3 regions of the Tumebacillus sp. BK434 genome follow, and region 2 is predicted to be linked to each of the others. Evidence: riboswitches for the same ligand, from Rfam matches in the RefSeq annotation. Region 2 holds a riboswitch; each other region holds the start of a gene.

Region 1 (6,240 bases), on a different contig from region 2:
CCGACCAAAGGCACGCACGCGCACTCTTGGGTGCAGACGCATGAGACGGAGCTGGAAGCGTTTCAGAAGTTTGCCGACGTGTTTCCGGAGAGCACGACGCTGCTCGTCGACACGTACAACACGCTGGAGTCGGGCCTGCCGAACACGATCCGCGTCGCCAAGGAGCTGGAGCGGCGCGGCAAGAAGCTGTTCGCGATCCGCCTCGATTCTGGCGACATCGCCTTTCAGTCGAAAGTGGCGCGGAGGATGCTCGACGAGGCCGGGCTGCCGTATGTGAAGATCGCGGCGTCGAACGACCTCGACGAGCACACGATTCTGCACCTGAAAGTCCAAGGCGCGCAAGTCGACATCTGGGGTGTCGGCACCAAACTGATCACCGGGTACGACCAGCCTGCGCTCGGCGGCGTGTACAAGCTGGTCGAGCGCGAACTGCACGGCGCGATGGAGCCGTCGATCAAGATCAGCTCCAACCCGGAGAAGATCACCACGCCGTATCGGAAGAGCTTGTACCGCATTCTGAACCAAAGCGGGAAAGCGGAAGGGGACTATCTCGCGCTGCCCGGCGAAACGGATGTGCTCCGGGGGGAGCGGATCAAACTGTTCGACCCGGTGCACACGCATGTCCAAAAGTTTGTGGCGGACTACACGGCGCTGCCGATGCTGCAAACGATCTTTGCCGACGGCGAGCTGGTGGATCAACTGCCGGAGATCGGAGATGTCAAAGCGCACCATCAGGCGCAGCTGCAGCAGTTCGACGAGGAGGTGCTGCGCAACCTGAACCCGGCGATCTACGGGGTCCATCTCAGCCGCCAACTTTGGCAGCGCAAACGGGAATTGATCGAGGCGTATGGAGCTGGCGCACACGAAGCAGACTGGAAGTAGGAGCAGGCGAAGCGCTTGACAGGAAACCAAACGGTTACGTATAATCAATACGAAACCAAATGGTTTCCAATACATCATTTTTGGAGGTTGTACCCGTGTCTGATACCAATCAAGGAACGCTTCCTGTTATTCGCCAGACGATAGAATTGAACGCCCCGATTCAGAAAGTATGGGAGGCGGTCGCCTCGTCGGAAGGCATCGCGACTTGGTTTATGCCCAACGATTTTCAGCCGGCGCTCGGCAATGAATTTGTGCTGGAGACGCCGTTTGGCAAGCAGCCGTGCAAAGTGACGGAGTTCGATCCGCCGAACAAGCTCGTTTTCACATGGGGCCGGACGTGGATCATCACGTTCGCGCTGCAGGAAATGGAAGCGGGCAAGACCGAATTCACATTGCTTCATGACGGCTGGGAAGCAGGCAAGATCCCGGAAAGCGGTATGGATTCTGCTGAAGTTCGCGCAACGATGGCGCATGGCTGGGAAGCGGCTGTGCTGCCGCGCCTGGCCGAATACGTGCAAAAATAAGCAGGAAGCCTGTCAAAATGTCATCATGGTCTCAGCCGAGACCATGATTTTTTTATGTCCAAACCTCTCTACTTGACAATGGGAATCACTTTAAAATGGTGTAGTTTGTATATCGACTATTGTCTAGGAAAGGTGTTTGGGAGCATGAGATCCTTTGTTGCAGGTCAAGATCGGTCCCTTGCACGTCTTCCCGTGGAAAGGGCGGCCGTGGAAGCACAATCTGCGCGAGGTCGCCGCTCTGTTTGGCGTCCCCGGTGTGGCTGAACGCTGGCTGGACTGGTTTGAACAGAAAGCCGCCCACGTTCGCACGCTGCTGCAGGCCCAATATGGCGATGCTCAGCGTGGGCACGATCCCGTTTCTCGGCCTGATCATTCCGAACACGGCCAGAGCATCTCGTTTGAGTACATCGCAGAGAAGAACCTGGAGTACCTCTTCGTCATCGACCGCGGTTCGGTCGTCGAAGGCCAAACGAAGACCACCGCTCAGCAGCTGGCGGAAAACGAGTTGGTCAAGAAGACGAAAGCGTTTACGAACAACCACATCGTCTACCTCGACTCGAACTACTGGTACCTCTCCGGCGGCGGTCTGGAGTCGGTCGGCGCGATGATCGACCAAATCTACAAAGCGTACAACTAAAGCCAAAGCATAGCAAAAGGCACCCGGTATCGGGTGCCTTTTTACATGTTTTGCAGCAGTTTTTTAAAAGCGGCCGTGTCGCGCGGCGGCGGGTGCTGCTGCCGGACCGCAGTGGGCAGCGAGCTCCAGAGGTCATAGAGGATCGGCAGGTCCATGCCGTACTCGGCGATCCGCGCGGCTTGCGCAAACACTTCCTCCGGCGTCCCTGCCATGACACAGGCGCCTTGATCAAAGACGAGCACCCAGTCGGCGAACGAGAAGGCGAGGTTCATGTCGTGGGTCGCCATCACGGTGGTGATGCCGCGACGATGGATGCGATGAAGTTCGGCGAGCAGCTGCTCCTCCGAGCGGCGATCCAGATAGGCGGTCGGTTCGTCGAGCAGCACAAGCCGGGGTTCCAGCGCCAGGACGCCGGCCAGCGCCACGCGTTTTTTTTGCCCTAAGCTCAGGTGGTGCAGCGGCGTGTCGGCCAGCGGCAGGAGCTGCAGCTGCTGCAGGATGGCTTCTGTGCGCGCCGCGATCTCCCGTTCGGGGAGCTTGGCGTTGCGCAGTCCGTAGGAGATGTCTTCATACGGCGTGTTCAGGATCAGCTGCTGCTCCGGATCTTGGAACACCAGTCCGATCTCCTGCCGCAGCTGTTGCAGGTCTTTGGAGCGGTAGGACAGCGGCGCACCGTTCCAGCGCACCTCTCCGGACTGCGGGCGGGCGATGCCGATCGCTTGCAGAAAAAACGATGATTTGCCGGAGCCGTTTTGGCCGCAGATCACCGTTTTTTTTCCGGCCGGGATCGAGATGCTCAAGTCCCGCAGCGCCGGTTGACGGGTTCCGGGGTAGGTATAGCGGAGATCTTTCGTCTCCAAAAGTGTGCTCACAACAAGTCCCTCCAGCGAATCAAGAATTCCAGCCCGGCCAGCACCAGCAGCCCGCCCGCACTCTCCGCCAGATAGCGCCTGGGGACGGGCTGGGCACGGGGCGGGGCGAACGGGATTTCGTCGGCAAACCCCCGCGCGACGAGGCCGTGCGACAGTTTGGCCGATTGCTGCATCGCTTTTTGAAACAGCCGCACGACCAGCCGGGCGGTGTCCCGCAACGCGCCGCCCGCTCCGGCATACCCGCCGCGCGCCCGCTGCGCGGTGGTCATGTCCTCGGCGATGTCGGCGAGCAGGAACAGAAAGCGGTAGGTGATCAGCATCAGCTCCAGCACCAGCTGCGGCATGCGCAGGCGTTTGAGCACCTGCAGCAGCTCCGGGAGCGGAGTGGTCAGGATCAGGAACAACATGGTGGACAAGCAGGCGAGCACCCGGGTCAAAATCGTTCCGGCGCGTTCGAGGGCTGCTGACGGCACAAACATTTCGTATCCGCCGAACAGCTCCGCGTCGAACAGGCGCGGCGTCGCACTGCCGACCGGGCCGAACTCCAGCAGGAGCGCAGGCAGGCTGAGGATGAAAAACAGCCCGGCCGCGCCGACGAGGAGCAGATAATGCCGAAGCGAGATCCCGGCATAGCGGACGACCCACACCAACAGCCACAGCGCGATCAGGAGCTGCACCGGCGGGTGGGCCAGCGAGGACAAGGCGAACAGCAGAACGGCAAAGCCGCATTTCCAGCCGGGGGAAACGGAGCGGAACGCGTTGGTGTACGACAGGGTGTCGATCCGTTTGATCATTGGGAATTCGTTTTGGCAGACTTGCTTCGTAACACGCCCGCCGCATAGCCGATAAATCCGGCGCCGAGCGCGGCTTGCAGTGCGAACAGCATGCTCTCCGTCTCGCCGGGCAGTTCGACGAGCGCGTTGAACCACGGCTCATAGGACGGGTCGATGGTGAGGATCATCTCTTCTGCCGCGCCGTCCGCGCCGCCAAACTCCGCTTCGATCAGCACGAGCGGAAGCAGGGCGAGCAAGACGACCGCGGCGAGCATCAGGATGTTTTTCGTACGGTTTTGCATCAGCGGGCAACTCCTTTCATGGTGCGTTTCAGCAGGGACAGCTCCTCCGAGTTGAACGATTGCAGCCAGTTCCAGACCAGCACGGTGAGCAGGCCTTCGCTGATCGCCAGCGGGATCTGCGTCACCGCAAAGATGCCGGCGAATTTGGCCAGAGAAGCTGCGAATCCGCCAGCTTCCGACGGGAAGGCGAGCGCCAGTTGGATCGACGTCATCACATAGGTCGAGAGGTCGGCCAGCATCGCAGCCGCGAAGATGGCGAGCTTGAGCTTCCCGGTCGCTTTCAGCACCAGCTTGAAGAAGAAATAGCCGACAAACGGGCCGACGACCGCCATCGAAAAGGCGTTGGCGCCAAGCGTGGTCAAGCCGCCGTGCGCGAGGAGCACCGCTTGGAACAGCAGGACGATCGACCCGATCACGCTCATCGGGAGCGGACCGAACATCACCGTGCCAAGCCCGACGCCGGTCGGGTGGGAGGAACTGCCCGTCACGGACGGCAGCTTCAGCGCGGACAGGACAAATGTAAACGCGCCGGCCAGCCCGAGCATCAGTTTCAACTGGGGCGCTTCTTTGGTGATCTTGACCAGCGCGCGCAGGCCCAGTACGAAGAACGGCAGGAACACCGCCCACCAGAACAGGGACCAGCCCGGCGAGAGGAAGCCTTCCATGATGTGCATGGCATAGGCGGATTCAGCAGAGTTCAGATAGAGGTACAAGGTCAAGGCAAACGTGACCAGCACCGGGATACAAGTGCGCAGTTTCATGTTGATTCATTTAGCCTCCGATCGTGTGAAAACCTAAAAAAGACCAATCCAGCGAACGTGGATTGGTCTCTGCACGCAAAAGAAAACGACAACACATTGTGTTGTGGCTCCGATACGTACACCGCTCCTTTCCGCGAAGGGTTGATGGGTGTAACAAACGAGGTAGGTCTCCTGGCTTAGGATCATCATGCTCATTCGCCTTCCCCGATCTGAGACCGAGTGGCTTCCGGAATGAGAACTCCCCATATACAGTGGCGGGACCGCTCGGGATTTGCACCCGATTCCCTGTTACCCCTTGCTTTCGCAAAGGCACCTGTTTGCTCACGATATTTACTTGTCCGTTTTATACTATTCGCAGTTGCCGACGGGTCTCCTGCCTACTTTTGCAATTCTTGTTGCAGCAGGTACAGATACGTATCCATCGCGTGGTAGCCGAGGATGTTGCGCGGCAGGTTGGGGTAGTCGAGCGAGTTCACTTCGTACCCGCTGTTGACCTGATCGTATCCGAGCTGGTGGAACGGCACGGTAGGCACGATGTCCGGCTTGTTGAAGATGCGGAAGCTGTTGGGCACGAGCAGGTTGAACGTCGCGGCAAACGTCGCATCGCCGGTCATCGGCGCGGCGAACGAGTACAGCTCCAGCGGGAAGCTGGCATGTTTGGCGGCGATCCAGATCGCGGTCAGGTTGGCGATCGCACCGCCGAGGCTGTGCCCGCTGACGGTGATCGTCGTGTCGCCGGGCAGCGTTTTCAAGAACTCGTCCAGCGTTTGCAGCGCCGTATCGCCCGGCTTGACCGCTTTCAATGAGCGGAACATTTCGGTAAACCCGGACTCGGTGCGCCCGCCGTTCGGCACATCGGTGAACTCGACATGGCGCGCCTCAAAGTCGGCCAGCCAGTCCATCACGCCTTCGGTGCCGCGGAAGACGATTCCGTACTGGCCGGCATCGGCGGTGGACTGCACGAGGAAGCCGATGAATTGGATCTCGGAGAAAATGCCCGCAACGGGGTCGCTTTGCAGGTTGGCGACGACTTGCCAGCCGGCGGGAAGGTCGACCGCTGCAGGCGGGTTGGTGTTTTTGGTGTCGAGTTCATAGGTGCTGTACGCGCTTTTGACCAGTTCGCCCCAGAGGATGGCGGTCGATATGGAGTACGTGAGAGTGCTCATCTGGATCGCTCCCTATTTCCAAGTTAAGTACAACTTGATTATACACCAGCCAGTTCAGCAAGACGCTGTTTGGCTTGTTCAGTATAGGCGCCGCCGTGGTAGCAGATCACCGTGTCGATGTCGAAGGGGAGGAATTGCTGCAGGGAGCGTATCGCCGTCTCCATGTCCAGCGTGAAGAGCGGCGACGGCCCATTCAGTTGGCCCGCCTCCACAACCAGAGCGTCGGCTGCGATCAGCGTCTTGCTCGGCGCGTGGTAGAGCGAGAGATGGCCGGGCGTGTGCCCCGGCGTGTCGATGACGGTCAAGCCGCAGGGCAGCGCAGC
Region 2 (6,240 bases):
GGGGCGGCAAATTCGAGAAAGCAGGTTTCGACGATCGGGAACTCGCGGTCGAGCTCCGCCTCGACACGTTTGGCGAAAGCGAGCAGTTCCTCGTTGCCCTCCGGGTCGCGGCTGCCGTGTCCGACCAGCAGAATCGCATGTTTCATCAGCTTCATCCTCCTAGTCTCCGCAGACCGTATCGACGGTGACTGCGGGTACGTGTTCGTTGTGGTGGTAGCCGGCGACTGCGCCGATCCGTTTGAAAAACTTGTGGAAGCGCTCGTCAGGATGGCCTTTTTCCTTGTATTCGGCCAGCACGCGACCGACCGTGTCGACCAGCTCGTCGGCCGGAATTCCTTCTGCGACCGGCTGCGCGGCATGCGCGTTGCGGCCGATCGTCTTGCCGCCGAGGAAGAGGTCGAATTTGCCCCGGCGGTAGATGACGGCGATGTCTTCATGCGCCGAGCCGTAGCAGGCCATCGCACAGCCTGCGAAGCCGATCTTCAGCTCTTTGGGCACCGCCAGTCCGGCAAAGCGGGCGGCGATCTCCTCGGCCTCGGCGATCGACTGCGTTTTTTCGCCGTTGCAGAAGTCGCACGCTTTCACCTGCACCACGTCGCCGATCGGCTGCACGAGCAGCCCGGCCGCTTCCAGCTGGGAGACGACCTGGTCGGGCTCCTTGGTCAGCACGCGGAGCAGCACGTAGTGGTGCGGGGTGTATTCGATCTCGCCTTCGTCGCCCGCTGCGGCCATGAGGGCGGTCAGCTGTTTCGCGGTCAGCTTTTTGTTGCCGACGCCCGGCGAGACGGCGATTTCGAGGATCGCCGGCATGGTGTCGTACGGATTCGAGACGGGAGCATCCACCGCCTTCGTATTCACCACGCCGCGTTCGGCGAGCAGGGTCACCGCTTGCATCGCCAGTTCGAGCGAGTTGCTTCCCGATGCTTCCTGTTTCAAAACGGAAGACTGACGCTCCGAAAGGCCGCCGTGAAGCGCCCAAGGCTCGTGTTCTTCTTTCAGGCGCTCGTTCGCTTTGATCGGCTGCTCGGCTTTGTCGAGCGTGTATTTGCGCTGGTAGCCGCGCGGGGTGATCATTTTGCCGTCATAGACGAAGGTCGAGGTGTTGCCGATGATCACCGTGGTCAGCATCCCGATGTCATGCTCGAGCATCTCGCCAAGCGTGGTCAGCACGACCGACTGGCGGTCGCGGTAGGCGCTCTTCACGAGACCGACCGGCGTGTCGGCCGAGCGGTAGTTGAGCAGGATCTGCTGCGCCTCGACGATCTGGCGCGTGCGCTTGCCGGAGCGCGGGTTGTAGAGGGCGACGATAAAATCCCCCATGCCCGCCGCTTCGATCCGGCGTGCGATCAGCTCCCACGGCGTCAGGTGGTCACTGAGCGAGATCGTGCAGGCGTCGTGCATCACCGGCGCGCCGAGCAGAGACGCGCAGGAGTTGATCGCCGAGATGCCCGGGATCACTTCCACCTCCACGCCGTCCGCTTCCCGCCAGCCCTTTTGCACCAGCACTTCGTAGACGAGTCCGGCCATGCCGTACACCCCGGCGTCGCCGGAGGAGATCACGGCGACCTTTTTCCCGAGCTCCGCCTGGCGCACCGCTTCGATCGCCCGGCTGACCTCTTCCGTCATGCCCGTGCGGACGATCTCCTGATCGGTCAAAAGCCCGCGGATCAGATCGACGTACGTGTTGTACCCGATGATCACATCCGACTCCTGAAGCGCTTCCCGCGCCCGCTCTGTGATGTGTTGAAAACTCCCCGGCCCAAAGCCGATGATCAGCAGCTTCCCGCGCATCTCCTTCACTCCTTGTCAGCAAAAATGGCAAATAAAAAACGCCTTCTCAAAAGAGAAGGCGTCAGATGTCTACATGGGTAAACGCAGAAAAAACGTCCATGACAAACCAATCGACCATCCCTCTTATATCCCCGTAAGAAGGTATGGAAAACATGACAGGCAGGTCTCCTGACTTATGGATCATCACATCCTCTGCCTTCCCATTTGACACAGTGGCATGTTAGAGGATGCTCCCCAAATACAGTGGCGGGACCGTGCCGGACTTACACCGGCTTCCCTATTAAGCTCTTGCGAGCACCTGAACGTTATCCTATGCAGTTATCGAACGATTCAAAGTATAGGTGAAAAATCAAGGCTTGTCGAGACCCAAATCCGCAAATGTTGCCATCTCCGCGACCAGACGGCACGACGCTTCGAGCAGCGGCATCGCCAGCACCGCGCCCGTCCCTTCGCCGAGCCGCATCTCCAAGGTCAGCAGAGGCTGCAGGCCCATCTCCTGCAGCAAGACGAGATGGGCCGGCTCCTGCGACAGATGCGAGGCGAACAGCACTTCTTTCACCCGCTCCTCGATTCGGACCGCCACCAGCGCCGCCGCCGCTGCGATCACTCCGTCGACGAGCACCGCGATCCGCCGCTCCCACGCCCCGAGGACGACGCCGACCAGCCCGGCGATCTCAAGGCCGCCCAATTTGGCCAGCACGTCCAGCGGGTCGCTCGCATCCGGCCGGTTCACTTCGATCGCACGCTCGATGACGCGCGCTTTGTGCAGAACTTTCTCCTCATCGATGCCCGTCCCCTTCCCGACGAGCGGCAGCAGCGGAGTGTTGACCAAAACGGCAGCCAGCGCCGCGCTCGGCGTCGTATTGCCGATCCCCATCTCCCCGAGCGCGACCACCTGCACGCCTTGTGCGTACAACTCTTCCACCGTCGCCACGCCGACGGCGATCGCCAGCTCCGCTTCCTCGCGAGTCATCGCGGGTCCTTTGGCAAAATTGGCCGTGCCCTTGCGCACTTTGCGGGACAGCACGCCCGGCACCTCTCCCTCAACACGGCTGCCGACATCGACGACCCGCACCGCGCAGTTCATCTGCCGGGCCAAGACGTTGACCGCCGCCTTGCCGTTCACGAAATTCTGCATCATCAGCCCCGTCACTTCCGCCGGGAACGCGCTGACCCCTTCCTCCGTCACACCGTGGTCTCCGCACATGACGACGACGGCGCGCTTGTCCACGGTCGGGAACACCGTGCCCTGCAGGCCGGCCAGCCGAATCCCGATCTCCTCCAGCTTCCCGAGGCTCCCCGGCGGTTTCGTCAAAAAGTCCCAACGCTCTTTTGCCGCTTGCATCATCTCGCATCATCCCTTCTGTGGCTATAAAAAAACCAAGCCTGTGCAGGCTTGGCGCATGGTTCAATTTTCTAGCAAACAGACTACGGCAACTTTTGAAAAAAATCAATACGGAAAATCAATACTCAATGCCAAAAACGGCCGGGATGCCGTCCTCGTAATAATGCTTCACCGGGCTCATCTCCGTCACCAGATCGGCAAGTTCAATCACTTCCGGCTTGGCGCTGCGCCCCGTGATCAGCAGGTGCACATAGTGCGGACGATTCCGCATCACATCGAGCACCTCAGCAAGCGGCAAAACGTCGGCGACCGGAAAGCGCTCGATCGCCAGCGCGTTGTTCAGCTCATCCAGAATCACCACATCGTAGTCACCGGACAGCACGCTCTCCTTCGCGACAGCCCACGCTTTCGCCAGCGCCGCGCGGTGCTCGTCCGGCGTCTTCGTCCACGTAAATCCGATGCCGAGCTGGCGGATCTCCACGCCCAAGCGTTCCAGCGCGATCTGCTCGCCGTAGGTGCGCTCCGGCGACTTGATAAACTGCAGCACGAGCACCTTATACCCGCGCCCGACCGCGCGCACGCACAGCCCCAGCGCCGCCGTCGTCTTGCCTTTGCCGTCCCCGGTGTAGACGAGCGTCATGCCCTGCCGTTTCTCCCGCTCCATCCTCTCACTCCTCCCGATCCTGCTCCTTGTTGCTACTGCGCCATTTAAGCACAAAAGGCCTTCCGCTTCAAGTCTTCGCCATTTGTGAAATGATTCAGTGAGAGATCAGAAAGGTCTGACCTTTAAAGAGCTTCAGGAAACACTCGCCATCACACGGTCGCCAAACTCGCGCAGGTAATGCAGATAATCCCCATCCGGGCCGCTATAGTTATAGCGTTTGTTCGCCATCCGCACCACGACCAGCTCCTCCTCCGGCACGACCAGCACCAGCGGCCCGGTCACGCCGAGGATCTGGAACGACCCGTGGGGAACGGCGGGGCCAATTTCGCTTCGCGCGGCCGGACGGTCCTGCACATACCAGAAAAAGCCCATCGGCGGCAGCGCCGGGTCGGTGGGCTCTGGACTGTGCACACTTGTCGCCAATTGAATAATTTCAGCCGGCACGACTGGCCTGCCCTCGACCAACCCTTGCGTCAAATGCAACTGCCCCCACTGCGCCAACTCCCGGGCCGACACGAACAGATTGCGTTGCATACCGCCGCCGCTGCCGTCGGTGCCGAGATTGAGCTCCGTCCGCTCCGGAGCGTCCAAGATCACCTGCACCAGATGCTCCGACGCTTCTGTCCGCCAGCCCGTCTCCGTAAAGCCGAGCGGCACAAACACTTGCTCCTGCAAGATCTCCGCCACCGTCTTGCCCGTCACGCGCTCGATGATGTCGGTGATCATCACCACGTTCACCCCGCGGTACGCCCACGAACGGCCAGGCGCGAACTCGCGGAACAGCCGTCCATGTACGTCCTCATGCAGCCCGTGCGTATGCGTCAAGAGATGGCGGATTGTCGTCCCCTGCAGCAGCGCAGCGTCCAGCTCCGGCAGATAGCCGGTCACCGCGTCATCCAAGCTCCCGATCTTCCCTTCCCGCAGCGCCCAGGCCGCGGCGAATCCGAGATAGCTCTTTCGCGCCGACGCGATGTTAAACTGCGAATCCGCCCCGATCGGCCGCGCGCCCGCCTCATGCGAATGGTGTCCGGCGTAATGCTCGCAGACGACCTCGCCCCTTCGCATCACGATCAGCGCCGATCCGCTCGCTCCGTTCCACTCGTTGATGCGGTCCACATACTCCACCAATTCCCGCCAGCACGTCATTATTAAATCCCTGCCTCTACCCTTGAATCATCCGCTGCAGCTCCGCGGTGAACCGGTCGGTCAGCCAGCTTGCCGTCGACTCGCAAAGCGACCGTTTGGCAAAATGGAGCCTGACAAACAGCTGCTCCCCGATCCACTCCGCGCGCAGCTCCAGCGGATAGCGGTGCGGCGCAGTCAAGGCGCCGTCGCCGACATGCAGCTTGGCTTCCGGCCGCGGCACCGCATATTTGGCGAGCACCGCTTCCATGCCCGCCAGTTCGCGCAGCTCATCATGTTCCCGCACGCGCTGCACTTGCTTCCGTACATGGTTCAAGACCGCAACGGGATTCTCCTCTGCCGACAGCTCGATCAACAGCGGCAACGTGCCGACTTTCACCCACTGCGCGCTGCGCCCCGTCCAGTCGGACAGCACCGTGCAAAAGGCGGTGAGCAGCACCTCTTCCGCCGCCTGCTGCTCCAGCAGCCAGCCTGTCTCCGCTTCGTTCAGCCCGACAGAAAACGCGCCAAATCCTTCCGTCGCCGCACCTGTTTCCCAAGGCAGTCCCACCGCTTTTTCCCGCACTTCCGCCGCCCACCGCACCAAGTGCATCTGGGGCGAGTCGGTCACGAGCACCATTTTTTCATCCACCGCCTTCGTATTCTTGCACTGACCAGATAGTATAATTAAATGGTACTTCACAAATAACTAAAATGTAAAGCCTAACATTTTTGGTGCCGCACCCCGGCATGGTATGATAGAGGTAAAAAAAGAGGCCCAGGAGGTGTTCGACAGATGTGCGGACGTTTTACGCTGACGATCACGCCCGACCAGTTGGCGATGCGATTTGAGACGGATGAGCCGGCGTTTGACTATGCGCCCCGCTACAACATCGCGCCGGGACAACTCATCACCGCCGTGATCCAAAGCGACGGGAAGAACCGCATCGGGCAGCTCAAATGGGGCCTCGTGCCGCCGTGGGCGCAAGACGAGAAGATCGGCTACAAGATGATCAACGCCAAGTCAGAAACGGTGGCCGAAAAGCCCGCTTTTAAAAGCGCCTTTCTCCGCAAGCGCTGCCTGATCCCCGCCGACGGGTTTTACGAGTGGCAGGCGACCGGGGACGGCAAGCAGCCGATGCGCATTTTGCTGAAGCATCAAGACCTGTTCGCGTTCGCCGGTCTCTATGAGACCTGGACGTCCCCGGAAGGCAGCAAAGTGCATACCTGCACTCTCCTCACCACCAAGCCGAACTCTCTCGTCGCCTCGATCCACGACCGCATGCCGGTCATCCTGCGCCGTGAGGACGAAGCGATC
Region 3 (6,240 bases), on a different contig from region 2:
ATCAGCGCCTGGCCGGTCTGGCCGGACTCATCTCCGGTGTAGTCGAGCATCTGCACCGCACCGTTCTCGATGTGGGCATAGATGCCCGTGCGGGTCGGCGCACTGAACAGATCCTGCACCGACGACTGGCCCTGCAGCTCCGGCCAAGTGCCAAGCACGATGACGTTGGTGGTGTTTTCGATCAGGTTCTGGTTGCCGTACGCAGCGGTGCGGACATTGCCCGCTCCGAAGCCGCGCAAGGCGGTGGCGAGACGGTTGGCATCGTCCGCATGGCTGCCGCTGTAGTAGATCACCGTGCCCGGCCGTGAGCCGTTGTAGCCGACCGTAAACGGGTGCGGGTACGCGCCGACGACGCTCGGCGTGTTCGACCCGGAGCCCGACCAGTCGTGGTAATCCCACCACACCGTATCTCCCGTTTGCGCGCTGTACGCATCCGCACCGACGCCTGCGACCGAACCGTTGACGTAATAGAACCAGTCGCGCTTCTTGCGGGTGAAGATCGACTTGTCCGTATAGCCTGATGCGACGCCATTGATGCTGTTCACAAAACCGCCGCCGTACTTGGTCTCCACTTCCAGATGTGCATGCATGACATCCATCACAGAGTTGCCTTTGTAGTAGTTGAGGTTCTGGCTGAAGACGGACGAGCCGCCAAAGTTGTGTGTGACCAACATGTTGAAGCTGCCCGCCGGCTGTGCTTTCGGCGGAGTGGACGGCTGGGCCGGCTTGGCGGTTCCCGCCCCGCTTCCCGTGCCGGCCGTACCGCCGGTGCCCGTCTTGCCGCCGCCGGACGGCGTCCCTGCAGCAGGCGCTGGCGGGTTCGCCCCCGGCTTCACGGACGGGGTGGCGGTGTTTGGCTGCTCCGGTTGTTTTTCTGCGCCCTGCGCGGTTGACGGCTCTTTGGCGTCGTCTTTCCGGTCGGCAGGCTGTTTCTCCTCGGCTTGGCCTGTTTGTTCCGCTTTCTTGGGGAGCATTTCCTGCTCCGGGAGCTGCACGACCTGTTCCGGCAGCTCGGATTCTGGTTGCTTCGATTCGTCTGCGCTGCCGCAAGCGGTAACCAAGAAGGCAAGCGCAAGAAAAAGTCCAAGGCGTGTAGTGAGCTTCATGGTGCCTGTTCCTCCTGTTCCGTTCGTACCGTTGTAAAAAGCGGGGAGGCTCAACATCTTGAGCCTCTCCCGTACAGCGTACTATTTGCTTTGTTTGTTGATGACATTGACGATCGCCGTCGCCACTTCCGCGCGGGATGCGACGTCATGCGGACGGAAGGTGTTTTCCGCGTCTCCTGCCAGCAGCCCTTTATCGACCGCCGTCTTCACGTACGGCTGTGCCCAGCCGCTGATGCTGTTCCGGTCGTAGAACGGCAGCAGGTTCTTGGTGTTCGAGAGCTCGACGCCGGAGAAGTTGACGAGGACGACCGCCAGCTCTTCGCGGGTCAGGCCGGAGTTCGGACGGAAGGTGCCCGCTTTGTCGCCGCTCATCAAGCCGCGCTCGACCACCGTTTCGATAAACGTCTTGTAGCCGTTCGTCGCTTTGACATCGGAGAACGACTTCGTGCCGCCAAAGTTCAGGTCGCCTTCTGCCAGCGCAAGGATCTTTGCCAGCTCGGAGCGGAGCACGGCGCGCTTCGGCTCGTATTGACCGTTGCCGTTGCCGCTGACCACGCCTTTTTTCGCCAGGTCGAGAATCGAAGATTCCGCCCACTTGAAGCTGCCGAGATCGTCGAACAATGCGTTCGGGTTGCCGACGAGCAGGTTCAAGGTGCCGGTGCGCAACAACTGCGGCACGCCGGTCACGCTGTCCGTCTTGTCGATGTAGAGCTGCAGCAGACCGGCCTGATCCGCTTGCAGCGTCGCCGTGCCTTCTGCGTTGGTCTCGGTGAGCTTGCTGCCATTAGATGCAGTCCGCACGTCCGCTTTGTCGATCTTGACGGTGGAGATGATCGGGTTCCACTCTGCGTCATAGGTGGTCTGCTCCGCCGTGACGTTTACGGTGAACGGAGTGCCGACGGTCGGGGACTTGGTCGAGAAGCTGACTTCCGGGAACAGGGTCTGCGTGTAGTCATAATAGCCCCAGACCACTTCGTCGCCGTCTTTGAGTTCAAACGTTTCGGCAGCAACGCCCGGCGGCTTGCCGTTGACCCAGACCGACCAGCCGGAGTTGGCGTTGAGCTCTTTTTCGGCGAGCTTGCCAACCTTGGTGATATAAGAGCCAAATGAAAGCGTTTTCGCTTCGTAGGTTGTGCCGTCTTGAGCGAGCAGCTTCATCAACGCGCCCATCGCGGTCGGCTGTTGCATGGTGATCACTTCACCGACGTTGTTTTTAAAAGAGGACTGGCCCACATTCAAGAGAACTTCCTTGTGGTCGCCATTGAGGCCGGCCAGGCGGACTTTTACCGTCGCAGTATCGTCCGCCGCAAATACGGATGCTTGCGGGGCGAGCAAGACGGTCGCGAGCAACAGGCTCGCGATACGTTTTTTCATCTTCATAATCTCCTTTCGGGATCGAAAAAATAAAAACTCCCGCCCTTGGGGGCCGGGAGTTGACGGTGTCGTAGGAGCAGGGTATTTGGGCATCACAATCCATGCAAAAAATAGCCTGGTTCCTGTACCTTCCCGCCGAAAGCACCAAGGGACTTGTTAGAAGCAGGTTTCCTGGCTGACGGGTCTGCCGCGTGCTCACACCTTCTCATCCGTCACCCGGACAATGGCATCTGTGAGTGCGTCGCCGTTTACAGTAGCGGGGGCTGCAGTGGATTTGCACCACTTTCCCTTCTCTTCTAACTACAGTGGTAGTTTATCATTTCGCCCGTTGCTAGACAAGAGAAAAGACCAGCCCGCAGGCCGGTCTTACTGTTCCTCAAAGCGGTCTTTGCGCATCTCCGGCACAGCTCCGAGCGGCAGGAAGGCCGCGCGGGAGTTGATCAGAGAATGGTCGATCAGCGAATTGTAGTTGTGCACCATGTCGAGGACTTTTTTAAAATCTTCTTCGGTGTTGAACTCGCCGCGCAGATGGGTGTCAAACAGGGACAATGCGAACTTGCGGTCCGCTTTCGCCTTGTCGATCGCGCCTTGCATGCGAGCGGCCCGCTCGGTGTCGCCGAGCGCTTCCTGCCCTTGCTTCTCGATGGTAAACGCGCCGATGGCAAAGTTAGCCGCTGCGACCGCCGCCTGGATGACCATAAATTCGTTGGAACGGAAAAGTGCTTCGGTAAGCATGAGAATCACCTCGTAGGTAGCTTTCTTGGTTTCAGTTTAGCCGAGTACGGGGTGCAGGTCAAATGTACCTCAGCCGATCAGCGAATAGCCGCCGTCGATGATCAGCGTTTGGCCGACGATCATTCGCGACTGCTCCGTGCAGAGGAAATGCACCGAGTTGGCGATGTCTTCCGGTGTGACCATGCGACCGGCCGGCGTGCGGGTGATCGCATCGCTGATCATCTCGTCGCGGTTGGGGAAATGGGTCAGGGCGTCGGTGTCGACCGCCGCGCCGGAGACGGCGTTGACGATGATGTTTTTCGCCGCCAATTCTGCGCCAAGGTAACGGGTCAACGATTCCAGCGCCGCTTTCGACGTGCCGACCGCCGTGTAGTTTTTCAGAGCAAAACGCGAGCCGAGCGAAGAGATCGCCACGATCGAGCCGCCGCCGCGCGCTTCCATCAGCGGCACCGCTTGCTGGGCGAGGAACAGGAGGGCTTTGGCATTGATGTTCAGCGTCCAGTCCCAATGCTTTTCTTCCACTTCCATCGCCGGGAGCTGCACGCCCGATGCGGCGTTGGAGATCAGGATGTCGAGGCCGCCCATCGTCTCTTTGATCTCGTCGAAGAGCAGGTGGATCTTGTCGAGGTCGCCGACGTTTGCTTTGATGATGTGGCATTTGCGGCCCATGCTCTGGATCAGCGCCTGGGTCTCTTCGGCCGGCTTGCGGTTGCGGAAAAAGTTGATCACGATATCAGCGCCTTCGCTGGCCAGTTTCAGCGCGATCGCTTTGCCGATGCCGCGAGAACCGCCGGTGATGAGTGCTGTTTTGCCTGTGAGTGTGGACATGATGAAGGAATCCCTCCGAGTTAGTAGTTGGTCATAAGAGCAAGTATATCATAAAAAAGCTGCTTCTTCGCAGAAAACGAAGAAGCAGCGATTCTCGTTACGCGTATTTGCGGTAGAGCAGCGCTCCGCCGGCCAGCAGGCACAAGGCCAGCCCGACCCACGGCAGCATCGGCGGCTCTTCACCCGTTTGCGGCAGCGTTCCTCCCGGTGCCGGTTGCGGCTTCGAACCTTCACCCGTGTTCGGTTTGCCCGGCTGCGAAGGTTGGCCGGTCGGTTGACCCGGTGACGGATTCTTCGCTTTGACCAGACCCGCGCCGATCGAAAGGTTGGTCTCCCCTTCGCCGAGCGTCACCGGAGCAGTCCAGCCGGTCGGTTTGGCGTTGGAGTCCGCATTCGGGTCCGAGCCCACGCCGTCCTTGGTCAGGCCGTAACCGGCCGGAACGATAAATTTCAAGCTGTATTCGCCTTTCGGAAGATCAAGGAACTCATAGAAGCCGTGCTGGCCCATGAACATCTTGGTCTTCGTTGTGGCGATCAGCTTGCCTGTTTTGTCATACAGTTCGACGGTCACACCGTCCATGCCTTGTTCAGACGGGTCATGAATGCCGTTGGCATTGGCGTCGAACCAGACAAAGCTTCTGATCTTGCCGAGTTTCAGTTTCGGCGGCTCTTCACCTTTATCCGGCGGCAGGCCGAGCTCGATCAGACCCGCATCGATCGAAGTCTTTGCTTCGCCGATGCCGAGCACGAACAGTCCGGTGCGGCCGGTGGCAGGATTCGCATCCGAGTCGAGGCTGCGCGATGCGCCCATGCCCGGTGTGGTAAATTCAACAGTTGCCGACGGCAGCACGAAGCGGACTTCATAGCTGCCTGCCGCCAGCTTCTCGAATTGGTACCAGCCCGCTTTGCCGTTCATCGTGCGGGTGACGGTCGAAGCGATCAGCTGGTTTTTGTCGTTGTACAGTTCGACGGTGACGCCGTTTTGGCCGACCTCATCCGCATCTTGCACGCCGTTTTTGTTGGCATCGATCCAGACGCGGTCGCCGATGCTGCCCTTCGGCAGCTCAGGCTCAACCACGACAGGCGGCGTGACCGGCGGCACGACCGGCGCTTTGTAGTAGCCGGCGTCGATGCCGGTGAGATGCTCGCTTTGCCCGAGGGCAAACACGTTGGTCTGGCCGTTCGCGTTGGCGTCAGAGTCCACGCTGCGGTCTGCGCCCTGCATGGTCTTCGTTGCCGGGAACGGCAAGATGAACTTCACGTAGTAGTTGCCGGCAGCCAGATTCTCGAAGGAATAGTAGCCGCTGGCGCCTGCGCGGTCAGCGGTGACCGTCGTGGCGATCAGGTTGTTCTGATCGTCATACAGCTCGACGGTGATCAGGTTGACACCGTTTTCGCCAGGATCTTGTATGCCGTTGTTATTCTTGTCTTCCCAGACGAAGTCGCCAATCGACGCGTCGCTCGGCACGTCGTTGATGCCTGCGTCGATCGCCATGTTCTCCTCGCCTTGCGCCAGAGTCACAGTGCGCGTCGACGGAGTGGTAAACGCTTTTGTCGGTGCCGGCAAGGTGAAGCGAACTTCATAGGTGCCCGGATTCAGCTTTTCGAACAGGTACACGCCGTCCTTGCCGCCAATCGTTGCGGTGGTCGTCGTGGTGAGCAGTGTGCCGCTGTTGTTGTAAAGGGAGACCAGCACCCCGTTCACGCCGTTTTCACCGGCATCCTGCACGCCGTCACCGTCAGCATCGAACCAAACGGTGTCGCCGAGCTTGGCCTTTTTCGGGACGAGCGGGAAATCGGCGTTCAGATGCTGTTCGCCGTCAGCCAGCGTGATCACGCCCGTTTTGTCAGGTTCATACGCAGCAGGCGGCACGACAGCTACCACATAGTCGCCCGGATCGAGATCCGGAAAGAGATATGCACCCGGGTTGCCATTGAAGTCATTCCCGGTCATCGTTTCCGAAATCTTCGTGCCATCCGCGTCGCGCAGCTCCAGTTTAATGCCGTTGATGCCGGTCTCCGCGCCATCCATCACACCGTTCTCGTTCTGGTCATACCAGACGAAATCGCCGATGCTCGCCTTCGGTGAGGAGAGGATGGTAACGCCGACCTTCAGCGGTTCGGAAGCGAGGAGCGACTCGCCCGTCGCTTTGTTCATCTTGTACGCAAAGGAGTTCCACGCCACTTCCCCGCCGGT

Evidence for each region. A riboswitch is a leader RNA that binds a small molecule or an ion and turns the genes downstream of it on or off. The one in region 2 is predicted to bind cobalamin.
Region 1: it holds a riboswitch for cobalamin, as region 2 does, so the genes downstream of both, EV586_RS18180 (energy-coupling factor ABC transporter permease) here and cobJ (precorrin-3B C(17)-methyltransferase) in region 2, are expected to answer to the same signal.
Region 3: it holds a riboswitch for cobalamin, as region 2 does, so the genes downstream of both, EV586_RS14545 (S-layer homology domain-containing protein) here and cobJ (precorrin-3B C(17)-methyltransferase) in region 2, are expected to answer to the same signal.

The regions. Positions count from the first base shown of each region.
Region 1 is NZ_SLXS01000009.1:102,624-108,863, forward strand. Features, by position in the region: gene EV586_RS18150 (nicotinate phosphoribosyltransferase) at 1-882, shown strand, start outside; gene EV586_RS18155 (SRPBCC family protein) at 942-1,406, shown strand; partial or broken gene EV586_RS21530 (ABC transporter substrate-binding protein) at 1,780-2,043, shown strand; gene EV586_RS18165 (energy-coupling factor ABC transporter ATP-binding protein) at 2,085-2,915, opposite strand; gene cbiQ (cobalt ECF transporter T component CbiQ) at 2,912-3,709, opposite strand; gene EV586_RS18175 (energy-coupling factor ABC transporter substrate-binding protein) at 3,706-3,990, opposite strand; gene EV586_RS18180 (energy-coupling factor ABC transporter permease) at 3,990-4,751, opposite strand; cobalamin riboswitch at 4,896-5,083, opposite strand; gene EV586_RS18185 (lipase family protein) at 5,129-5,917, opposite strand; gene EV586_RS18190 (MBL fold metallo-hydrolase) at 5,956-6,240, opposite strand, start outside.
Region 2 is NZ_SLXS01000003.1:440,934-447,173, forward strand. Features, by position in the region: gene EV586_RS10395 (sirohydrochlorin chelatase) at 1-146, opposite strand, end outside; gene cobJ (precorrin-3B C(17)-methyltransferase) at 160-1,791, opposite strand; cobalamin riboswitch at 1,933-2,108, opposite strand; gene cobT (nicotinate-nucleotide--dimethylbenzimidazole phosphoribosyltransferase) at 2,141-3,139, opposite strand; gene cobO (cob(I)yrinic acid a,c-diamide adenosyltransferase) at 3,255-3,800, opposite strand; gene EV586_RS10415 (serine hydrolase domain-containing protein) at 3,933-4,946, opposite strand; gene EV586_RS10420 (hypothetical protein) at 4,963-5,574, opposite strand; gene EV586_RS10425 (SOS response-associated peptidase) at 5,719-6,240, shown strand, end outside.
Region 3 is NZ_SLXS01000005.1:171,596-177,835, forward strand. Features, by position in the region: gene EV586_RS14540 (DUF4430 domain-containing protein) at 1-1,106, opposite strand, end outside; gene EV586_RS14545 (S-layer homology domain-containing protein) at 1,188-2,480, opposite strand; cobalamin riboswitch at 2,626-2,816, opposite strand; gene EV586_RS14550 (hypothetical protein) at 2,847-3,215, opposite strand; gene fabL (enoyl-[acyl-carrier-protein] reductase FabL) at 3,285-4,043, opposite strand; gene EV586_RS14560 (SdrD B-like domain-containing protein) at 4,141-6,240, opposite strand, start outside.